Regions from separate parts of the Kitasatospora sp. NPDC032757 genome, predicted to be linked through region 1. Evidence: riboswitches for the same ligand, from Rfam matches in the RefSeq annotation. Region 1 holds a riboswitch; each other region holds the start of a gene.
The links. A riboswitch is a leader RNA that binds a small molecule or an ion and turns the genes downstream of it on or off. The one in region 1 is predicted to bind cobalamin.
Positions count from the first base shown of each region.

Region 1 (7,565 bases):
CGGCCGCGTTGACCGTCGGGCCGCTCACGGTCGATCCGCTGCGCCACGAGGTCACCGCGGACGGACGGCCCGTCAGCTGCACGCCGGCCGAGTTCCGGCTGCTGGAGGTGCTGGCCGCCCAGCCGGGCCGTGTCTTCACCCGCGCCCAGCTGCTGGAGCACCTGCACGGCATCGACCGCTACATCACCACCCGCACCGTCGACACCCATGTGATGAACCTGCGTCGCAAGATCGAACCGCAACCCAGCCGCCCCGCCAGCCTCCTGACGGTGTACGGCATCGGCTACAAGCTCGCGGAGGGGCCACGCGGTGCGTCGTGATGCCCCGCTCCGCCGCAGCCTCCTGGTCCGGCTGCTCGCCCTCTCCGCCCTGGTCTCCCTCTGCTCCATCGCCGCGACGGCCTGGCTGGCCGCCCGCACCACCACGGGCGCGATCAAGCAGGAGCAGACCCAGGCCATCGCGGACCACACCCGGATCTACCACGAGCTGCTCGGCTACGCAGCGACCCACCCGGACTGGAGCGGCGCGGAGGAGACCGTACGGCGGCTCGCGGCCGCCACCGGACAGCGGATCGTGCTGGCCACGCCGCAGTTCGAGCCGGTCATCGACTCCGGAGCCGCCCCGGGCCCGTCGCCGGCACAAGCCACTCCGACCACTCCGACCACTCCCGCCACTTCTGCCAAGGCAGCCGCTGAAGCCACAGCCGGCGCAGCCACCGCCGCCGCCACCGCCGACCGGACGGCCCTGTCCCGGACGCCCACCAGCATCGTCGACCCGCTCTCCGTCGACCTCGCCATGCTGCCCGGAGCCCCCAGCGACCGCATCGACGCCCGCGCCGTGGGCCCGTTCCGGCTGACCCCCGCCGAGCGCACGACACTCGAGGACGCCCTGCTGAAGCAGGCCGACTGTCTGCGGTCGGTGCTCGGCATCGAGGCCACCGTCACCGACGACCTCGCCGGACGACCGCACCTGCGGGTCGCCGACGACCGCGCCCTCGGCGTGCGCTGCTCGTCCCCCGTGGTGCTGGACGCCCCGACCCGCACCGAGACCGCCGCACTCGCCGACCTCACCGCGCTGGTCAACGCCTGCCTGGAACGCCGGCAGGTCCGACCCGTCACCCTCTCCCGGGGGCTGGACTGGACCCCGTCCCGCGACCCGCAGCAGGACCAGGTGGTCGCCGCCTGCCTCACCAACTCCCGCCGCCAGCAACTCGTCCAGTACGTGGCGCCGCCCATGCTGCTGTTCGTCGGGGCACCCGGCGCGGGGGACGCGGCCCCCGCCCTGCCCGCCACCCACCGCGGCCGCGTCACCGAGGTCGCCGCCCTGGTGCTGGTCGTCACCGTGGCGATCACCGCGGCGGTCGGCCGGCGCCTCTCCCGGCCACTGCACGCGCTCACCCACGCCGCCCGGCGGATGGCCGACGGGGACCTCACGGCGCGGGTGGACGTGACGGGCCGGAACGAGATCGCCGGACTCGCCGCCGCCTTCAACGCGATGGCCGAGCGGCGCGGCCAACTGGAGGAGCTGCGCAAGGCGATGGTGGGTGACATCGCGCACGAGTTGCGCGCCCCGCTCAGCAACATCCGCGGCTGGCTGGAGGCCGTCGAGGACGGCGTCGCCACCGCCGACCGGGCCCTGACGGGGTCACTGCTCGAAGAGGCCCTGCTGCTCCAGCACCTCATCGACGACCTGCGGGACCTCGCCGCCGCCGACGCCGGCGAACTGGCCCTGCACCGCGAACCCGTGGACGCCGACGACCTGCTGGCCCAGGTCGCCACCGCGCACGGCGCCCGGGCACAGGCGGCCGGCGTGGCCCTGACCGTCGAGGCGGCCGGGGCGGGCGCCGCCCCCGAGGTCTTCGCCGACCCGGTGCGCCTGCGCCAGGCCGTCGGCAACCTGGTCGCCAACGCCGTCCGGCACACCCCGGCGGGCGGCGCCGTCACCCTGCGGACCCGCACCGAGGCGGACGCCCTGCTCATCGAGGTCGCCGACACCGGCAGCGGCATCGCCGCGGCGGATCTGCCCCTGGTCTTCGAGCGCTTCTGGCGAGCCGAGAAGTCCCGCAACCGGCAGACCGGCGGCAGCGGCCTCGGCCTCGCCATCGTCCGCAAGCTCGCCGAGCTCCACGGCGGCACCGCCGGCGTGGTCAGCACTCCGGGCGCGGGGTCGGTGTTCTCCGTGCGTCTCCCCCTCGCCCCTCCCGACCCGGGCGACCCGGGCGACCCGGGCGGCCCGGGCCACTGAGCGGCGCCGGCCGGGAGCCGGACCGCACCGGCCGCCCGACTCCGGAGGGGCGGGCGGCCGGAACGCGGCGCCGTACGGTGCGGGTGGGGCGTCAGTTCTTGTCGTACATGCCGAACAGGTCGACGATCAGGTCGGTCGGCTGCCAGCCCCGGTTCCACACGTCGACCATCGAGGTGGTGCCGGTGCTCGCCTGGACGAGGTTCGCGACGGTGGCGTCCTTCGTCCAGTTCAGGACGGAGGAGTCCGGCGGGGTCGGCCGGACCGCCGTACCGTGCATGTAGTCGTTGATCGTGTTCGGGTCCGGGGCGACCGAGAGGTGTCCGCTGCCCTGCGGGTTGGTGACGGTCGTGTTCAGGACGACTGCTTCGAGCGCCATGCCGGACGCCCCGATGAGCATGTTGCGGTAGTCCTGGCCGGCGAGCGGCCAGGGGTACGGCGTCCGCGAGTCGCTGAGACGCTGGGGCTCGACCGGCAGGTAGGCGGCCTTGCCGTCGGCGCTGTAGTAGCCGGTGACGTCCACGATCACGTCGGCCGGGTCCCCGGCGTTGTTGCGGACGTTGATCCTGCCGTCCGGTCCGACCGGCACGATCACCGCGTTGGCGACCGTCTGTCCGGCGGTGAAGTTCACGCTCGACGTGGACGGCGCCTGCTGACCGCTCGGGAAGACCGTCAGGTTCCCGGCGCCCTGCGGGTCGGTCACCGTGACGTTGAGGGCCACGGCCGTGACGCCCTGGGCCGGCAGCCCGCCCTGGCCGGCGATCTGGACGCCGAAGGTGGTCTGGGCGGCGGCCTGGCCCTTGGCCGAGCCCAGCCCCTCCCGGGTGTCGACCAGCCGGGACGGCTTGACGGAGGTGTAGCCGTCGGCGGCGGAGCGGGTGAAGTAGCCCGTCACGTCGGCGATCAGGTCCACCGGGCCCGCGCTGCGGTTGGCCAGCTCGACGTACCCGTCCTCGCCGACCGGCACGATCGCCAGGTTCGGCACCGTCTGTCCCGCCGCGAAGTTGACGTTCGAGGTGGCCGGCTGCGCCTTGCCGGAGGCGTACGCGATGACGTGCCCGGCCGCGGAGGTGTTGGTGGCGGTGATGTTCAGGGCCACGGCGGTCACCCCGGCCGGGATGCCGGCGTTGCCGGCGATCTTCACCCGGGTCGTGGTGAGCGGGGCGACGGGGCCGCCGGCCGAGGTGCCGGTGCCGTCGCGGGTGTCCAGCAGCCGGGTGGGCGCGTGCGGGGTGAACTCGGAGCCGTCCACCGTGATGTCCTTGGTGGTGACGGAGGTCGTCTTGGTGAGCAGGTCGGTCGCCGTGACCGTGATCTTGTGGGCGCCGGCCTTGGCGTACCTGTGCTTGAAGTGCGCGAAGTCGCTGGCGGGGCCGAGGTCCTGGTCGGTGGTGCCGTCACCCCAGTCGACGTCGTACTGGACGCTTCGACCGGCCGGCTCCAGGTCGGTGTTGACGGTGGTCGCCAGGATGAGGCTGTGCGCGTAGGTGTTGTAGGTGCCCACGCCGACGTCGAAGTGCGAGCTCTGTGCGCGTGCCGACAAGCCCGGTCCGTCCGGCGCGCTCGGGGCATCGGCGGTATTGGCCCTGGCGCCCCGCGCCGTGGCGTCCTTCGCGGCGGCGCTCTCGGCCGCCTTCCGCCCGGCCGCCTCCTGCGTCTCGGCGTCCTGGGCGGAGCCGGCCCAAGGGACCGGGGTGGTGGCGGTCGCTGCCCCGCCGGGGTTGACGGACGGACCCGCGGCCTGCGCCGTGGCGGGTACGAAGCCGACGGCTGCCGCGACGACGGCGGCGGAGATCATGATGCGGTGACGGTGCACCGGCCCCCCAATGCTGAACGTGTTCACAAAATTAGTGATCAGACTATATGCCTGGTAGTTCAGTCCGATGGGGCATTTCCGCTCCCTGCGGTGTCCCTGCGAGCGGCGTGTCCCTGGGGGGCGCGACCGGCGATCCGCCGGCCGGGTCCCGGTGGACACGGCCGGCGGATCGCCCGGGCCGGCAACGCCGCCCGCGCGGTGCGCAGCGGGGTCAGGCGGAGGCCACGGCCGGGCGGCGGGACAGGGCGTCGGAGGCCTTGGCCGTGGCGTAGAGCGAGACGGCCAGCGCGAGGACGAGGACGGCGCCGGCGGCGAAGACGCTGCCGGAGGAGACGGCCTTGGCACTGCCGGACTCGGTACGGGCCGAGCCGGCGATGAACGGCATGACCACGAGGACGGCGACGCCGAGGGCGACCTCGCCCCAGACGACCTTCGGGAAGTGCCGCAGGGTCAGGTGGAGGAGGGAGGAGGAGTCGTCGGCGAGGCGGGCCCGGGTGATGCGGGGCATCAGCCAGAACTGGTTGAAGGCGCCCGCGGCGACGAGGCCGGCGACCAGGAGGATCTTGACGAGCAGGGCGATGCCGTAACCGGTGGTCCACAGCTGGGAGATCGCACCGACGTGCTTCCAGCTGAGCCAGAGGCCCGAGATGGTCACGGCGCCGACGCAGACCATGGCCACGAGGCTGAACCGGCGCCACATGTCGGCCCAGAGAAGGCCGGCGCCGTCGCCGAGGCGGCCCCGGGTGCCGGCGAGCGCGACCAGGAGGGCGAGGCCGCCGAGCCAGACGACGCCGGAGACGATGTGGGTCTGGTCGAAGGCGAGGTCGAGCCACCTGTCCAGGTCGGCGGGCTTGGTGGCGGGCACGGCGGCGATCAGGGTGACGGCCAGGGAGAGCGGCAGCGCGGTGAGGGCGATGGTGTCCGTGTGGCGGCGGACGGCCGGGACGAACAGGGCGATGAGGGTGGCGGCCGTCACGGCCAGGACGGCGTTCTGGACGAGGTAGACGGTGCCCTGGGCGATCCAGGCGCCCTTGGCGGCCGGGGCGTGGAGGTAGTCCCAGATCCGGTCCGGGGCGAGCGCGTCGCCGAACGGCATGCCCTTGCCGGCGCGGGCGAGACGGGCGGCGAGCTGGAAGTAGCCGGCGGCCAGCAGCACCACCCCTGCCCAGGCGAGGTAGGTCGCCGATCTTCTTCGCAGGACCTCGGCGTCCTGGCCGCCGGTTTCCGGGGCGCGCAGCGCGGGGCGCACGGTGGTCGCGTACGTGACGGTGGCGCCGATGGCTCCGCTGAGGCCGATGAAGTAGCCGGCCTTGGTGAGGATCCGCCAGAGCTGGGGCATGGTGTATCCGGCCGTGGTCGCGGCCGACAGGACGTGATGCATGAGGTGAGGCTAGCCTAAATAAGGGCGCCCTTATTCACCTGGGTGGCACCGCTTGTTCAATCGTCATCATCTTGTGAGCTGCCGGCCGGTCGGCCCCTGCCCCGGCGCACCTCGCGCCGTTCCGCCTGGTGAGACGGCCGCCGGTGGGGCGGCCGGGGTTCCCGCTCGCGGACGGCGGTCCCGGGCCCGGCGCCGAGCGGGTCCGGCCGCCCTCGGTGCCGACGGCAGCAGGCCCGTGATCCGGCCGGCGCCGGCCGGCGGCGTCCCGGAATGTGGATGAGTCGAGTGAATCCGTGTCCGCCGCCCGCCGGATTCCCTATAGGCTGGCCGGGCAGCTGGTTCGCCCTGCCCGCCAGGCAGGCGCGTCGCAAGAGGGAACCCGGTGGGAATCCGGGACTGCCCCGCAGCGGTGAGTGGGAACGAACGCCGTCATACGCACTGGGCCCGGCCGGGTCTGGGAAGCGACGGCCAGTAGGTGTCCGCCCTTCACGGGCGGCCGTGCCCGCGAGTCCGAAGACCTGCCCGTTGCCCGCACGCGACCGATCGCGCGCGGCCATCCCGGTGACCTCGTGGGCGGGTCGGCGTACATACCAGGCGGGTTCGGCGCCGTTCGTGCGCTCGTGGCCCCGCCCGGTTCGTCACCCCTTCGCGCCTTCGTCCCGTCACCGGGGACCACAGGAGACAGGCTCGCGAAGGAGAGTCCCTTGACAGCGAAGTCCGCAGCCGCGGCAACCCGGGCCACCGTCCACGGCTACCCCCGGCAGGGCCGGAACCGGGAGCTCAAGAAGGCGATCGAGGGGTACTGGAAGGGTGCGGTCACGGCCGACGCCCTCCTGACCACCGCCGCCGACCTGCGCCGGGAGAACTGGCAGCAGCTCGCCGAGGCCGGCATCCGGGAAGTCCCCACCGGCGACTTCTCGCTCTACGACCACGTGCTGGACGCCACCGTCGCCGTCGGAGCGATCCCCGCCCGCCACCGCGCGGCGGTCGACGCCGACGCGCTGGACGGCTACTTCGCCATGGCGCGCGGCACCCAGGACGTCGCGCCGCTGGAGATGACCAAGTGGTTCGACACCAACTACCACTACCTGGTGCCCGAACTCGGCCCCGACACCGTCTTCACCGCGAACCCGGCCAAGCAGGTGGCCGAGCTGCGCGAGGCCGTCGCGCTCGGCCACGACGCCCGCCCGGTGCTGGTCGGCCCGGTCACCTACCTGCTGCTCGCCAAGCCGGCGCCCGGGGTGGCGGAGGACTTCCGGCCGCTCACCCTGCTCGACCGGCTGCTGCCCGTCTACGCCGCGCTCCTCGCCGACCTGCGCGCCGCCGGCGCCGCGTGGGTGCAGCTGGACGAACCCGCGCTCGTCCAGGACCGGACCCCGGCCGAGCTGAACGCCGCCGCCCGCGCCTACCGCGACCTCGGCGCCCTCACCGACCGGCCCAAGCTGCTCGTCGCGAGCTACTTCGACCGCCTCGGCGAGGCCCTGCCCGTGATCGCCAAGGCGCCGGTCGACGGCCTCGCACTGGACTTCACCGGTCCGGCCGCGGCCAACCTCGACGACCTCGCCGCCGTCGGCGGACTGCCCGGCAAGCGCCTGGTCGCCGGTGTGGTCGACGGGCGCAACGTCTGGATCAATGACCTGCAGAAGTCGCTGACCACCCTGGCGACCCTGCTCGGCCTGGCCGGCACCGTCGACGTCGCGCCGTCCTGCTCCCTGCTGCACGTCCCGCTGGACGCCGCCGCCGAACACGACCTGGACCCGCAGATCGCCCGCTGGCTCGCCTTCGCCCGCCAGAAGGCCGGCGAGACCGCGCTGCTCGCCCGCGGCCTGCGCGAGGGCACCGACGCGATCACCGCCGACCTCGCCGCCAACCGCGCCGACCTCGCCTCCCGTGCCGGCTCGCCGATCACCCGCGACCCGGCCGTCCGCGCCCGCACCGCCGCCGTCACCGAGGCCGACGGCCGCCGGGCCCAGGCCTACCCCGAGCGCGCCGAGGCCCAGCGCGCCCGGCTCGGCCTGCCGCTGCTGCCGACCACCACCATCGGCTCCTTCCCGCAGACGGCCGAACTGCGCCTCGCCCGGGCCGACCTGACGGCGGGACGGATCGACGCGGCCGCGTACCGGGAGC
Region 1 is NZ_JBVINN010000020.1:106,674-114,238, forward strand. Features, by position in the region: gene ACZ5WK_RS22330 (response regulator transcription factor) at 1-320, shown strand, start outside; gene ACZ5WK_RS22335 (sensor histidine kinase) at 310-2,244, shown strand; gene ACZ5WK_RS22340 (PKD domain-containing protein) at 2,336-4,057, opposite strand; gene ACZ5WK_RS22345 (CopD family protein) at 4,269-5,438, opposite strand; cobalamin riboswitch at 5,758-5,978, shown strand; gene metE (5-methyltetrahydropteroyltriglutamate--homocysteine S-methyltransferase) at 6,143-7,565, shown strand, end outside.

Region 2 (7,565 bases), on a different contig from region 1:
GGTCTGCTGCTCGCCACCGCCTGCGGCCCGGCGGACCCGGGCTTCGCGGTGCCCGAGGCCGCCGTCGCGCAGCCGGCCGGCACCGCCACCGGGGCCGGCACCGCCGGCACCGCGGCCCCGGCCCGCAAGCCCGCGGCCCCGGCCGCCGACCTCCCCTACGACGTCACGCCGCTGCTCAAGCCGGGGCACAAGTACCTGGGGGCGGCGCTGCCCGACGTCCCCACGAAGATGGACGCGCTGACCGGCTACACCACCGCGATCGGCAAGCAGCCGAACGTCCTGGAGTACTACGCCGGCTGGGGCGACGGCTTCGACACCGCCGGGGTCCGCCGGATCTACGACGCCGGGGCACTGCCCTACATGGCGTGGGAGCCGCACTCCCCCTCGATGGCGGCGATCGCGGCCGGCGAGACCGACGACTACGTGAAGGGCGTGGCCAAGGCCGCCGCCAAGCTCAACCTGCCCATCGCCATCAGCATCGCGCACGAGATGAACGGCGACTGGTACCCGTGGGGCCGGCAGGCCAGCAGCCCCGCCGACTTCGTCGCGGCCTGGCGCCGCGTCCACGACATCTTCGACCGGGCCGGCGCGACCAACGTGATCTGGGTCTGGAGCCCCAACATCACCGACCCCGCGCCCAACACCCGGCTCGCGCCGTACTACCCCGGCGACACCTACGTGGACTGGGCCGGCATGACCGGCTACTTCACCCTCACCGGCCCGAAGACCTTCGACTCGCTCTACGGGCCGACGATGGCCGAGATCCGCACCTTCAGCCAGAAGCCGTTCTTCATCAGCGAGACGGCCTCCCAGCAGGGCAAGCGCCAGCGCGCGGACATCGACCAGCTCTTCACCGGGCTCGAGACGCACGACGACGTCGTCGGCTTCGTCTGGTTCAACATCGTCAAGCGGGCGGACTGGCGCATCGAGGCCAGCCCGCCGTCGCTCGCGGACTACAAGCAGCGCGCGTCCGACCCTCGCTACGGCTTCGACATCCGGAACCCATGATGCCTTCAGAGACCGACTCCTGGTTCACCCCGCAGACCCCGGCCCGGACCCCGGACGGCGAAGGGTCCCGCCCCCACCCCCGGGAGAACGGGCACGGCTGGACCGGGCACGGCGGGAACGCCCGGGCCGGGGAGACCGGGAAGGCCGACGGGCCCGAGCGGACCGGACACCCCCGGGGCGCCGACGGCGACGGCGAGGCCCCGCGGCACGGCGGGTACGGCCCGGACGGTGTCCTTCCCCCGAACGACGAGGACGCCCCCGACGAGGCGTACGCGCCGGACGAGGCATACGCGCCGGACGACGAGTACGCCCCCGACGACGTGCACGACCCGGACGACGGCTACGACGCCCCCGAGGCCGACGGTCGCGACCGCGCCCGCCCCTCCGACGACAAGGAGGAGGACAGCCAGGCCGTCCAGCTCGCGCCGTACCGGATCCCGGCCGTCCCCGCGACCGGCTGGGACCCCGCACCCAGCCCCCGGCGCCGCTGGATCGGCCGCGGCCTGCTCTTCGGCGTGCTGGCCGTCCAGGCGGCGCTCTCCCTGCGCCTGCTGGGCGCCGCCCACCCCGACGAGGCCGTCGCCATGATCGTCGGCCGCCAGCAGCTGGACAACCTGCTCCACGGCACGGCGGTGACGACCGACCTGATCGGCCAGATCCCCGGCTCCCCCTGGCTCTACCCCCCGCTGGCCGGCGCCGCCGCCAACGCGAGCGGGGTGTTCGGGGCCCGGGTGGTCAGCCTGGTCCTCGCGCTGGCCACCACCGCGCTGCTCTACTCGCTGACCCGCCGGCTCTTCAACGAGCGCGTGGCCATCTGCAGTGCCGCCGCGTACGCCGTCCTGCAGTCCACCGTGGTCGTCGGCTTCTACGCCGCCCCGGACGCCCTCGCGGTGGCCCTGGTGGCGGCCGCCACCTGGATCGTCGTGCGGACCGCCCGCGCCCCGGTGGCCACCGTGCTGCTGGCCGTACCGGTGGCGGCGCTGGCGGCCGCCGTGGAGTACGCCGCGGTGGTCGCGCTGCCCGTGCTGGCCGCCCTCGCACTGATCACCGCCTGGCCCTACCGCGGCCGCGGCCCCGCCGCCGGGCGCGCACTCCTCCTGGCGGCGGGCGCCCTCGCGGCGCTCCTGGCCTTCGGCCTGCTGGACGACGTCTGGGCCTGGTCGCCCGGGCACGGCCACCAGGCCCGCGGGGCCGGCTCGGTCCTCTCCTCCGCGCTCCAGTGGAGCGGCCTGTTCACCCTGCTCGCCTGCGCGGGCGGGATCGCCTACTCGCTCCGCGAGCGGCTGAACGAGTCGCCCGAGGACAGCGCCATCACGGCCTCCCGGCTGCGCCGCACGGCGCTGAGCCTGACCCTGTGCGCGTCGGCGCTGCTGATCCCGGCCGGGTACGCGTACCTGGGCACCTCCGGCGTGATGTTCCGCCACCTCGGCTTCGGCATGCTGTTCGCCGCGCCGCTGGCCGGCGTGGGCATCACCAGGCTGGTCGGCGCGCACTTCCGCAACCCGCAGCTCGGCATCCTGGTCTGGGTGGTGCTGCTCGCCCTCGGGCTGGAGCAGTCGGCGCTGCGGTACCAGGACGGGCCCGACTCCGGCCGGCTGCTCGGCGTGCTGCGCGTGCACGCCACCCCGCAGGGCCGCTACCTCACCGAGGTCGACGGGCTGCCGGAGTACTACCTGGGCAGCGTCAGCAAGCCCGAGCAGTGGGTCTCGGCCCGCAAGGGGACGGACTACCGGGACCCGGCCGGCGTGATGCACCACGGGGACGACGGCACGGTCACCGCCGTCCGCAACGGCTGGTTCACCGTGGTCGTCCTCGACAGCACCGCGCCCACCGCCACGGACCGGGCCATCACCGAGGCTGTCAGGGCCGCCGGACGCTACCGACTGATCGCACAGTTCAGCTCCCCGACCGGTGATTCCGGCACGTACAGAGTGTTCCTCCTGCACTGAGAGCCCGGGGCGCCGGGCCACGCCCCGCGACACACCGGCTACTACATATGGTGCCGCGATACTCGACCGCCACTAGATGTATGCTCATCCCTGCTGTCGACGCAGGGGAACCCGGTGCGAATCCGGGACTGCCCCGCAGCGGTGTGCGGGCGGCTCCGACCAGAGCCCGCGAGTCCGAGTACCTGCCGACAGCGTGCCGCCCGGCCTCCCCGCAGAGGCCTCCAGCACACGAAGTACTTCCGGGCCTCGCGGGCGGGCCGGGGATGACACCGTCGCGCGACGCCGTCCGGCCGTCGCGCCGTGCTCCCCTGCTCCAACGGCCCGGTGCCCCCGATCAACAGCCGCCGATCGCCGCCAGGAGAGAGCGCCTTGACCACCGCTGCCTCAGTCACCCTGCCCGCCCAGGGGTCCAGCTCAGCCCCCGTCGACCCGACGGTCTCCGACCCCGGCGGTGCGCTGCTCCGGCTGCTGACCGACCGCAGCGTCGACCTTCCCCAGGTGGACCCCGGCCATGTCGCCGCCGCCGCGCTGCGCGGCCGCCACGCCGGCTCGGACTTCGCCGAGCTGCGCGGGCTGGCCGTGGACGCCGCAGCGTCGATGATCGCCGAGGACCCCCAGTACTCGAAGCTGGCGGCCCGCCTGCTCGCGCTGGAGATCGTCGACGAGGCGGTCTCGCAGGGCTCGGTCTCCTTCTCCGCCTCGATCGCCGTCGGCCACGCCGAGGGCCTGATCGGCGACGTCACCGCCGGCTTCGTCGCCAAGCACGCCGCCGCGCTCGACGCGCTGATCGACGCCCGGGGCGACGACCGCTTCGAGTACTTCGGCCTGCGCACCGTGCAGTCCCGCTACCTGCTGCGCCACCCGATCACCCGCAAGGTCGTCGAGACCCCGCAGCACTTCCTGCTCCGCGTCGCCTGCGGCCTGGCGGTCGGCGACAACGAGCAGTCGGTGCGCGAGGTCGCGGAGCTGTACGGCCTGATGAGCCGGCTGGAGTACCTGACCTCCTCGCCGACCCTCTTCAACTCCGGCACCCGGCACCCGCAGATGTCGAGCTGCTACCTGCTCGACTCGCCGCTGGACAACCTGGACTCGATCTACTCCCGGTACGCCCAGATCGCCCGTCTCTCCAAGCACGCCGGCGGCATCGGCCTCTCCTACTCGCGGATCCGTTCGCGCGGCAGCCTGATCCGGGGCACCAACGGCAAGTCCAACGGCATCGTCCCGTTCCTGCGCACCCTCGACTCCTCGGTCGCCGCCGTCAACCAGGGCGGCCGCCGCAAGGGCGCGGCCTGCGTCTACCTGGAGACCTGGCACGCGGACATCGAGGAGTTCCTGGAGCTTCGCGACAACACCGGCGAGGAGGCGCGGCGCACCCACAACCTCAACCTGGCGCACTGGATCCCGGACGAGTTCATGCGCCGGGTCAACGCCAACGAGGACTGGTCGCTGTTCTCCCCGGCCGACGTGCCCGAGCTGGTCGACCTCTGGGGCGCCGACTTCGACGAGGCGTACCGCAAGGCCGAGCTGGCCGGCAAGGCCGTCCGCACCATCCCCGCGCAGACCCTCTACGCCCGGATGATGCGCACCCTGGCGCAGACCGGCAACGGCTGGATGACCTTCAAGGACGCCTCCAACCGCGCCGCCAACCAGACCGCGCTGCCCGGCCGCACCGTGCACTCCTCCAACCTCTGCACCGAGATCCTGGAGGTCACGGACGACTCCGAGACCGCCGTCTGCAACCTCGGTTCGGTCAACCTCGGCGCCCACGTCGCCCCCGGCGCCACCGCCGCCGACCTGCTGAACGCGATGGACTGGGACCGGCTGGACGCGACCGTCCGCACCGCCGTCACCTTCCTCGACCGCGTGGTGGACATCAACTTCTACCCGACCCCCGAGGCCGGTGCCTCCAACTCCCGCTGGCGCCCGGTCGGCCTCGGCGTGATGGGCCTGCAGGACGTCTTCTTCCAGCTCCGCCTGGACTTCGACTCGGCCGAGGCCAAGCAGCTCTCCACGCTGATCGCCGAGCGCATCATGCTCACCGCGTACGAGCGCTCCGCCGACCTGGCCGAGCAGCTGGGCCGCCACGAGGCGTACGGCGAGACCCGTGCCGCCCGGGGCGAGCTGCACATCGACCACTTCCCGTCGGCCGCGCCGCAGTGGGCCGGCCGCTGGGAGGCGCTGCGCACCCGCATCGCCACCACCGGCCTGCGCAACTCCCTGCTGCTCGCCATCGCGCCGACCGCCACGATCGCCTCGATCGCCGGCGTCTACGAGTGCATCGAGCCGCAGGTCTCCAACCTGTTCAAGCGCGAGACCCTCTCCGGCGAGTTCCTCCAGGTCAACCCGTACCTGGTGCGCGAGCTCAAGGAGCTCGGCGTCTGGGACCAGCAGACCCGGGACGCGCTGCGCGACGCCAACGGCTCGGTCCAGGAGCTCAACTGGCTGCCCGCCGAGGTCCGTTCGCTCTACCGCACGGCCTGGGAGCTCCCCCAGCGTGCGCTGATCGACCTGGCCGCGGCCCGCATGCCGTACCTCGACCAGAGCCAGTCGCTGAACCTCTTCATGGCCGCGCCCACCATCGGCAAGCTCAGCTCGATGTACGCGTACGCGTGGAAGGTCGGTCTGAAGACCACCTACTACCTGCGCTCGCGCCCGGCGACCCGGATCGCCCAGGCCGCGTCGGGCACCGCCCGCGCCGCGGCCCCGGTGCCGGCCGGCCCGGTCACCGTGGGCGCCCCGACCCTCACCCCGGAGGAGGAGGCCGCGCTGGCCTGCTCCCTGGAGAACCCCGAGTCCTGCGAGGCCTGCCAGTGAGCACCCCCGACCGCGAGAAGATGCTGCTCGACCCCGGCTTCGAGCTGACCCTGCGTCCGATGCGCTACCCGTCGTTCTACGACCGCTACCGCGACGCGATCAAGAACACCTGGACCGTCGAGGAGGTGGACCTGCACTCCGACGTCGCCGACCTCGCCAAGCTGAGCGAGGGCGAGCGGCACATGATCGGCCGGCTGGTCGCCTTCTTCGCCACCGGTGACTCGATCGTCGCGAACAACGTGGTGCTGAGCCTCTACAAGCACATCAACTCCCCGGAGGCGCGGCTGTACCTGTCGCGCCAGCTGTTCGAGGAGGCCGTGCACGTCCAGTTCTACCTGACGCTGCTGGACACCTACCTTCCGGACCCGGAGGACCGCAACGCGGCCTTCGCCGCGGTGGAGAACATCCCCTCCATCCACCAGAAGGCCCAGTTCTGCTTCAAGTACATGAACGCGGTCGACCACATCGACTCGCTGCAGACCAAGGAGGACCGTCGCGCGTTCCTCCTGAACCTGATCTGCTTCGCGGCCTGCGTCGAGGGCCTGTTCTTCTACGGCGCCTTCGCGTACGTGTACTGGTTCCGCTCGCGCGGCCTGCTGCACGGCCTGGCCACCGGCACCAACTGGGTGTTCCGCGACGAGTCCATGCACATGGACTTCGCGTTCTCCGTGGTGGACACCGTCCGCGAGGAGGAGCCCGACCTCTTCGACGACGAGATGGCCAAGCAGGTGACGGAGATGCTGGAGGAGGCCGTCGAGGCCGAGCTCCAGTTCGCCCAGGACCTGTGCGGTGAAGGCCTGCCCGGCATGAACACCGCCTCGATGCGCGAGTACCTCCAGGCCGTGGCCGACCAGCGCCTCGCCCGCCTGGGTCTGCCGATCCGCTACGGCTCGACGAACCCGTTCGGCTTCATGGAGCTCCAGAACGTCCAGGAGCTGACCAACTTCTTCGAGCGCCGCGTGTCGGCGTACCAGGTCGCCGTCGAGGGCTCGGTCGCCTTCGACGACGACTTCTAGGAAGAACGAAGACAGACAGACAGGTGCCCCGCACGGCCACAGCCCGTGCGGGGCACCTCTGTCGTTTTCAGTCGGTCGTAAACTCCCCGCCCTTGACCCCCGCGAGGAACGACGACCACGCCTCGGCCGGGAAGAGCAGAGCCGGCCCGTCCGGGTCCTTCGAGTCACGGACTGCCATTCCGCCCAGCACCAACTGCCCGGTCTCCACGCACTCGTTCGCCTGGGCGCTGTAGCTGCTCTTGCACCAACCCCGAGCGGCGATCTCCGGCACGGTCATGCGCTCACACCTCTTGTCTGATCTCGTCTCATGTCTCCGCCGCAATGGCCGCGATCATATCCAGCGACTCGTCGCCCGGGCATTCCCATGCCTTCTTCAGCCGTCTTCACCCCACACCCCTCGGAGGTGGCCCCGCCATGCCCGAAACCGTCTCCACCGCTCCTCCCTCCCCCACCGAACACGTCTGCTGGCTCCCCCGGCACCGGAAGTCCGCCGGCGCCGCCCGCCAGGAGCTGCGTCGCTTCCTCGCCGACCACCCCGACAGCGAAGACCTGCTCCCCACTGGTGAGTTGCTGCTCTCGGAGCTGGTCACCAACGCCATCCAGCACGCCCGTGCGGCCCGAGGACGCCTGATCCAGATCCGTCTCAGGCTCGCCGACAGCCTCCTCCGCATCGAGGTCCATGACGCCGACAGCGAGCGGCCCGCGCTCCGCGACGCCTCCGACTCCGACGAGGCCGGCCGAGGCCTGCTCCTCGTCCACGAGTTGGCCACTCAGTGGG
Region 2 is NZ_JBVINN010000004.1:232,648-240,212, reverse strand. Features, by position in the region: gene ACZ5WK_RS08750 (glycoside hydrolase family 26 protein) at 1-1,008, shown strand, start outside; gene ACZ5WK_RS08745 (ArnT family glycosyltransferase) at 1,005-2,957, shown strand; cobalamin riboswitch at 3,038-3,161, shown strand; gene ACZ5WK_RS08740 (ribonucleoside-diphosphate reductase subunit alpha) at 3,351-5,771, shown strand; gene ACZ5WK_RS08735 (ribonucleotide-diphosphate reductase subunit beta) at 5,792-6,787, shown strand; gene ACZ5WK_RS08730 (DUF397 domain-containing protein) at 6,855-7,064, opposite strand; gene ACZ5WK_RS08725 (ATP-binding protein) at 7,202-7,565, shown strand, end outside.
Region 2: it holds a riboswitch for cobalamin, as region 1 does, so the genes downstream of both, ACZ5WK_RS08740 (ribonucleoside-diphosphate reductase subunit alpha) here and metE (5-methyltetrahydropteroyltriglutamate--homocysteine S-methyltransferase) in region 1, are expected to answer to the same signal.

Region 3 (7,565 bases), on a different contig from region 1:
GATCCAGGACCAGCCGGAGCCCATCTTGTGCCAGTCGACCGTGCCGCCCTCGCCGGAGGCGCCGAGCACGCGCAACGCGTTCTCCTCGCCGACCTTCCACTTGGCGGACTTCACGAACTGGAAGACCCCGACCGGCCAGCCCTGGTTCCAGGCCCGCAGCGCCATGCCGAACGCGGCGGTGGACTTGCCCTTGCCGGGGCCGGTGTGCACGGCCGTGATCGGCAGCGTGCGGCGCTGACGGGTCGTCAGGCCGTCCTCGGGAACGCTCTCGGGAACACCCTTGGGCATCGGGATCAGGCCGCCTTTCGTATCGGGTGGGTGGAGCGGTTCTCACGGACGAGCGAGGCCACGCCCTCGGCGCGCAGCTCGTCCAGGGTCACGGCGGAGGCGCCGAGTTGCGCCGCCAGGGTACGGGCCAGGCCGAGCCGCACCGGCCCGGACTCACAGTCCAGCACCACGCTCGCCACGCCCTGCGCGGCCAGCAGTCCGGCCGCCCGCCGCGACTGCGCGACGGCGTCCCGGGCGCCGGTGGCCCGGCCGTCGGTCACCACGACCAGCAGCGGACGGCGGTGCGGGTCGCGCATCCGCTCGACCCGCAGCACCTCGTGGGCGCGCAGCAGTCCGGCCGCCAGCGGGGTCCGGCCGCCGGTGGGCAGAGACTCCAGCCGGGCCGCGCCGACCTCGACGGACGAGGTGGGCGGCAGCGCCAGCTCGGCGGACGCGCCGCGGAAGGTGATCATGCCGATCTTGTCGCGGCGCTGGTAGGCGTCCATCAGCAGCGAGAGAACGGCGCCCTTGACGGCGGTCATCCGCTGCCGGGCCGCCATCGAGCCGGAGGCGTCCACCACGAAGAGCACCAGGTTGGACTCCCGGCCCTGGCGGACCTGCTCGCGGAAGTCGTCCTTCTGCAGCAGCAGCGCCCGGGACGCCCGCCCGCGCGCCACCTGGTGCGGCGCGGCGGCCTGCAGGGTGGCGCTCAGGTGCAGCCGGGCCAGCCGGCCCTGCGGGCGGCGGGCGCGGATGGTGTGGCCGCCGTCGGTCTCCGCGGGGGAGCGGCGGCCCTGGGCGCCCTTCCCGGTGCCGTCCACCTTGAACAGCTTCGTGCGGTACGGGTCGCCGGCCGCCACCGGGGCGGACTCCCGCGCGGGGGCGGGGTGCTGGGCCGGTACCGGCTGCTGCTCGGGGGCGTCCTGGGGTGCGTCGGGGGCGGGGGCGTCGGCGCCCGCGGGGGCCTCGGGCCCGGCCGGCTCGGGTGCGCCGCCGCCGCCGTTGTCGGGGCCGCCGCCGTCCGGGCCGGGGCCGTCGTCCTCGGGGCCCTCCGGCTGCGGGTCGTCCGGTCGCGGGTCCTCGGGCTGGGGGTCCTCGGGCTGCGGGTCCTCGGGCTGGGCGTGCTCCTCCAGCGTCCGGTCCAGCTGCTCCTCGTCCAGCCCCGGCGCGTCGAAGGGGTTGCGCCGGCGGCGGTGCGGCAGTGCCAGCTGGGCGGCCTTGCGGACGTCCTCCTCCAGCACCTCCGTGCGCCCGGCCCAGGCGGCCAGCGCGACGGCGGTGCGCGCCATCACGATGTCCGCGCGCAGCCCGTCCACCTCGAACGCGGCACAAACGGCGGTGATCTGACGGAGCGCCACATCGGTCAGCTCGACCTTCGGCAGCAACTCCCGTGCCACGGTGATGTGCTCGGCGAGTGCCCGCTCGTCCTCGGCGAACCGCGCGGCGAACCCGGCCGGGTCGGCGTCGTACGCCAGCCGGCGGCGGACCACCTCGGCGCGCTCGGCCGGCTCCCGGGTGGCGGCGATCTCGACGGTCAGGCCGAACCGGTCGAGCAGCTGCGGCCGCAGCTCACCCTCCTCCGGGTTCATCGTCCCGACCAGCAGGAACCGCGCCGCGTGCCGCACCGAGACGCCCTCGCGCTCGACGTACGAGCGGCCCATCGCGGCTGCGTCCAGCAGCAGGTCCACCACGTGGTCCTGGAGCAGGTTGACCTCGTCGATGTAGAGCACGCCGCGGTGCGCCTGGGCCAGCAGCCCCGGCTCGTACGCCTTGACGCCCTCGGCGAGCGCCCGCTCCAGGTCGAGCGAGCCGACGATCCGGTCCTCGGAGACGCCGACCGGCAACTCGACCAGCCGGGCCGGGCGTTCGGACGCCGGCAGGCCGCTGTGCGCGCCGTCCGGGCAGTGCGGGTCCGGTGCGGCCGGGTCGCAGGCGAAGCGGCAGCCGTCGACGGTGGCGATGGACGGCAGCAGGCCGGCCAGCGCGCGCACCATGGTCGACTTGGCGGTGCCCTTCTCGCCGCGCACCAGCACGCCGCCGACGGCCGGGGAGACCGCGTTGAGCAGCAGCCCGAGCCGCAGGTCGGCCATGCCGACGATCGCGGTGAAGGGGTAGCGGACGTCACTCATGATTCTCCAAGGGGGCCCCGGGCGGCAGGAACGGCAGCGAACCCGCGGCCGGCACCCCGCCCTCGATCAGCTTCCACAGCGCGTCGGTGTCCGCGTGCTCCTCGATCAGGTCGCCCAGCCGGTCGAGCCGGGCCTCTCTCGCCTCGGCGAACGAGACGTCCGGCGCGGGCACGAACGCCCGGCCCGACAACCCGGCCACCTCGCGCAGCAGTTCGCGCCGGAACCCGTCGTTCTCCAGCGCACCGTGCCACGTCGTGCCCCAGACCGCCCCCACCCGGCAGCCGTCCAGGAACGGTGTGCCGCCCTCGACGGACACCACCCCGTGGTGGATCTCGTACCCCTCGACCCGCTGCCCGTACGCCTCGCCGACCGGCCGGCCGAGCACCTTCTCGGCGCCGAAGCGGACGTGCGTGGGCAGCAGCCCGAGGCCGTCGACGGCGCCGGCCTTGGACTCGACCTCGTCCACGATGGTGCGCGCCAGCATCTGGTAGCCGCCGCAGACCCCGAGGACCGGCAGCCCGGCCGCCGCCCGCGCCCTGAGCGCCGGCTCCAGGCCGCGCTCGCGCAGCCAGGCCAGGTCGGCGACGGTGGCGCGGGTGCCGGGCAGCACGACCAGATCGGCGTCGGCCAGCTCCTCGGGCCGGGTGGCCCAGCGGACCAGGACGCCCGGCTCCTGGGCCAGCGCGTCCAGGTCGGTGAAGTTGGAGAGCCGGGGGAAGCGCACCACGGCCACCCGCAGCACGTCCGCGCCGAGCGGCCCGCGGCCGGCGGTCCGGTCGACCACGGTCGACAGGTCGAGCGAGTCCTCGGCGTCCAGCCAGAGGTCCGGCAGCATCGGCAGGGTGCCCAGCACCGGGCGGCCGGTCAGCTCGCGCAGCATCTCCAGGCCGGGCGCGAGCAGCCGCGCGTCGCCCCGGAACTTGTTGACGAACCAGCCGGCCACGTGCCGCTGGTCCTCGGCCGAGAGCAGCGCCAGCGTCCCGTACATCGCGGCGAACACGCCGCCGCGGTCGATGTCGCCGACCACCACGACCGGCAGCCCGGCGGCGGTGGCCAGGCCCATGTTGGCGATGTCGCGGTCCCGCAGGTTGATCTCGGCGGGCGAGCCGGCGCCCTCGCAGACCACCACGTCGTAGCGGCGGCGCAGGTCGGCCAGGCACTCCAGGGCGCGCTCCAGCAGGACGGGCTTGCGTTCGCGGTAGTCCAGCGCGCCGACCTCGGCGACCGGGCGGCCGAGCAGCACCACCTGGCTGCGGCCGTCCGCGCCCGGCTTGAGGAGCACCGGGTTCATCGCCGCCTCGGGCTCCACCATGGCCGCCTGGGCCTGCATCGCCTGGGCGCGGCCGATCTCGGCACCGTCGGCGGTGACGAAGGAGTTCAGCGACATGTTCTGCGCCTTGAACGGCGCCACCGCGACACCCTGCCGGGCCAGCCAGCGGCAGATGCCCGCGGTGACCACGCTCTTGCCCGCGTCCGAGGTCGTTCCGGCGACCAGAAGCGCGTTGCTCATGCGTTCCCCCTCCTTCTCGTGAAAGCCCGGATCACCAGGTGCCCGGCCACGGTCGTACCCAGTGCCAGCGCGCCCACCCGGCGGGAGAGCCGGCAGGCGCGCTCGATGTCGTCCACCGTCACCGGCCGCAGCTCCTCGCCCAGCACCGGCCGGTGCTCGATGCGCTCGCCGTAGCGCAGGGTGCCCCCGAGCCGGACGCCGACCGCTCCGGCGAAGGCCGACTCGGCCTGGCCCGCGTTGGGGCTCGGGTGCGCGGAGCCGTCCCGCCGCCAGACCCGCCAGGCGGTCCGGGGCTCGGGCGCGGCGGCCACCGTGAGCAGGGCGGTCAGCCGGGCGCCCGGCCAGCCCGCCACGTCGTCCAGCCGCGCCGAGGCCCAGCCGAACCGGGCGTGCCGCGGCGAACGGTGGCCGACCATCGCGTCCAGGGTGTTGACGGCCCGGAACGCCAGCAGCCCGGGCGTGCCCGCGACCGTGCCCCAGACCAGCGCGTTCACCACGGCGTCGGCGGTGTTCTCGGCGACCGACTCGACCACCGCGCGGGCGATCTGCTGTCCGTCCAGCGCACTCGGGTCGCGCCCGCACAGGTGCGGCAGCCGCGCGCGGGCCGCCGTCAGATCGCCCGCGGCCAGCGAGCGGCCGATGGTCCGGGCCTCACGGGTCAGCGAGGTGCCGCCGAGCACCGTCCAGGTCGCGGCGGCGGCCAGCGCGGCCCGGCCCAGCGGCCGGCGGCCGAGGACGCGCTCGGCGGCCACCGCGCCGGCGGCGACGGTGCCCACGCAGAGCGCGGTGTAGGCGGCGCCGGCGGCCCGGTGGTCGCGCCAGAGCCGCTTCTCCAGCCGGCCGGCCGCGCTGCCGAAGACGGCCACCGGGTGGCCGCGGCGCGGGTCGGCGAACCGGGCGTCGGCGAGATACCCCGCGACGGCGCCCAGCGCGAAGGCGGCGGCGCGGGTCAGCGGGCGCACGGCGGACAGCAGAGGGCTCGGAGGGGCGGGGCAGCCTGCATGGCGTGCGTGTCCTCACTCAGGGTCCGCGCCCTGGATTGACGTACCGGGGGCGAGAGTCTCCTGGCTTCCGGGTCGAACGCACTCCCGGGCCTTCCAGCGGCTTCTGACGGCCCGCCGTGGCATCGTCCGGACGTGCTCCCCGGTGACAGTGGCGGGACCGCGCCGGACTCTCACCGGCTTCCTCTGCATGCCTCCGTATTGGCTGAAGGATCCCATCACGGGGCCGAACCGCGAGTCAACCAAGGTCACGGAGGGTTTGGTCACACGGTCTCCGCGTTTCCCGCCCCGTTCCCGTCCCCGTCGCTACCTCCGATCGCCACCCCGCGCAGGGGCATGACAGCCTGTGCGTTCGTCCAGCGGCCTGTAGGCCCCTGCAGTCGCGCTTCGTGTGTTCGGCGGCTGGGGCGGTCCGACCGCCGACCCCTACCGTCGGGCCATGCGACGAAGACAGCCCCCCGCCGTGCCCCCGGTGCCCTTCTCGCCCGCGGCCGCCCGCGCGCATCGCGCCGGCCTCGGCCTGACCCCCGAGCGGGTGGCCGAGGGCATGGCCGCGCACGGGGTGCGGCTGCTGCCCGCCCATGTGCTCGGCTGGGAGAGCGGCGAGCTGCGCCCGACCGAGGAGGAGTTCATCGCGCTGGCCCGCGCCCTCTGGTGCCCGCCCGCCCAGCTGATGGGCGTCCGCCCGGCCGGGCTGAGGGACTTCCGGGTCGCCCGCGAGCTCAACCAGGAGAACGCGGCCCGCAGGATCGGCATGGCCCTGCACCACTACCGGCGGGCCGAGGCCACCGGCGTCTGGGGCGGTGACCAGGAGCAGACGTACGCACTCGCCCAGGTGCTCGGCCTGACCCTGCGCGAACTGGTCGCCGTGACGGGCCGTCGGGACGAGCTCGACCAGCGGCTGCGGCAGTGCGTGGACGGCCGCTGGCAGGCGCACGTCCGGGCGATCGGCCGGATCGTGCCGGTGCACGAGGGCGACCTCGCCGCCGTGCTGACGGCGCTGCAGAACGAGAACCAGGTCTCCTCCCACTGGGGCGCCGGCAGCTGGGGCTCCCCGGCTCCTGCGGCGCGGAGCGCGCAGCCGGAGCAGCCGCTCGACGAGCGGTTCTGGGAGCTGCTCGGGCGGCTGGAGACCGAGATCCCGGCCTGAGGGGCTCTCCCGCCCGCGCATGCGCACGCGGTCCCGCCCGCGCATGCGCACGCCGTCCCGGCACGGGCCCGGCATGACCCGGACGGCCGTGCCCGGTGGCCGGGCGCCGCCCCCGCGAGTGGACTGGTGGGTACAGTGCCCAGTCCACGACCAACAGAGCGGGGAGCGATATGCGTTGGGGAACCGCAGCCGCCGTGGCGGCCGCCGCCGTCGGTGCCGGGGCCGCCGTGCTGGTCATCGGCCGAAGGGCCTCCGAGCGGATGGTCCGCCCGTCGGCGGCCCGGGGGCGGGCCGCCGGTCCCGTCCTGGTCCAGGCCCTCGCCCCCGGGCGCGTCACCTTCACCCGCAGCCCGGAGAGCATCCGCCCCGGCCGCTGGGCCGTCGAGTGGGGCGACAACGGGCACGCCGTGGTCGACGAGATCCTGCACGGCGACGAGCGGGGCGTCACCCGGCGGCTGGCCCGTGCGGACCGCGGCACCCTGACGCCCGGCACCGCGGTCCGCTTCACCCCCCGCGTCCACCTCGGCGACCCGACCAGCGCCCTCGGCCTGCCGTTCACCGAGACCACCGCGGCGGGCGAGCTGGGTGCCTTCCCGGCCTGGTACGTCGACGGCAAGCGCGGCACCTGGGTCGTGCTGATCCACGGCGCCGGCGCCGACCGGCAGCAGACCCTCCCGGTGCTTCCGCTGCTGGACCGGCTCGGCCTGCCCGCCCTGGCCGTCACCTACCGCGGGGACGCGGGCGCGCCCGCCTCCCCGGACGGCCTCGGCCACTTCGGCGAGACCGAGTGGCGGGACGTCGAGGCGGCCGTGCGGCTCGCCCTGGACAGCGGCGCCGGGCGGATCATCCTCTACGGCTGGTCGGTCGGCGCCACCATCGCCCTGCAGACCGCCGCCCGGTCCGCCTGGGCCTCCTCGATCAGCGGCCTGATCCTGGACTCGCCCGTCCTCGACCTGCCCGCCACCGCCCGCCGGGGCGCCGCCCGGGCCGGCTTCCGCGGCGCCGCCGCCGAGCTGGGCGCCCTCGCGGCGGAGGGCCGCACCGGCGTCGACCTGGCCGACTTCGCGCGGATCGCGGACGGTACCGACCTGCGGGTGCCCACCCTCGTCCTGCACGGCCCGGACGATCCGCTGGCGCCCTGGCAGGCCGCCGCCCGGCTCGCCGGCCGCCGCTCCGACGTGGTCGGACTCCAGCCCGTCCCCGGCGGCGACCACGCGGCCCTCTGGAACGCCGATCCGGCCCGCTACGAGGAGCACCTCCGCCGCTGGCTCACGCCGCTCCTCTGATCCCCGGTGGCGCCCCCGGCGGCCGAGCCGGGCCGCCGGGGCGCCGTGCCGCCTTCACCGGCCGTCTCCGTGGCCTCCCCGCCCCCTCCTCTTCCTCCTCCCACCCGTCACCGCGCTTGCATGACGTGCCCACGCCACACAGATCCGGCCAGGCGGTTTGGCCTCTGTTGCCCGATCTTGTGGACCCCCCGCGCCCGCCTCCCGGTGCCCGTGGCGAACCGG
Region 3 is NZ_JBVINN010000011.1:75,143-82,707, forward strand. Features, by position in the region: gene cobO (cob(I)yrinic acid a,c-diamide adenosyltransferase) at 1-288, opposite strand, end outside; gene ACZ5WK_RS15755 (putative cobaltochelatase) at 294-2,396, opposite strand; gene ACZ5WK_RS15760 (cobyric acid synthase) at 2,389-3,906, opposite strand; gene ACZ5WK_RS15765 (cobalamin biosynthesis protein) at 3,903-4,868, opposite strand; cobalamin riboswitch at 4,945-5,142, opposite strand; gene ACZ5WK_RS15770 (helix-turn-helix domain-containing protein) at 5,347-6,057, shown strand; gene ACZ5WK_RS15775 (alpha/beta hydrolase) at 6,228-7,343, shown strand.
Region 3: it holds a riboswitch for cobalamin, as region 1 does, so the genes downstream of both, ACZ5WK_RS15765 (cobalamin biosynthesis protein) here and metE (5-methyltetrahydropteroyltriglutamate--homocysteine S-methyltransferase) in region 1, are expected to answer to the same signal.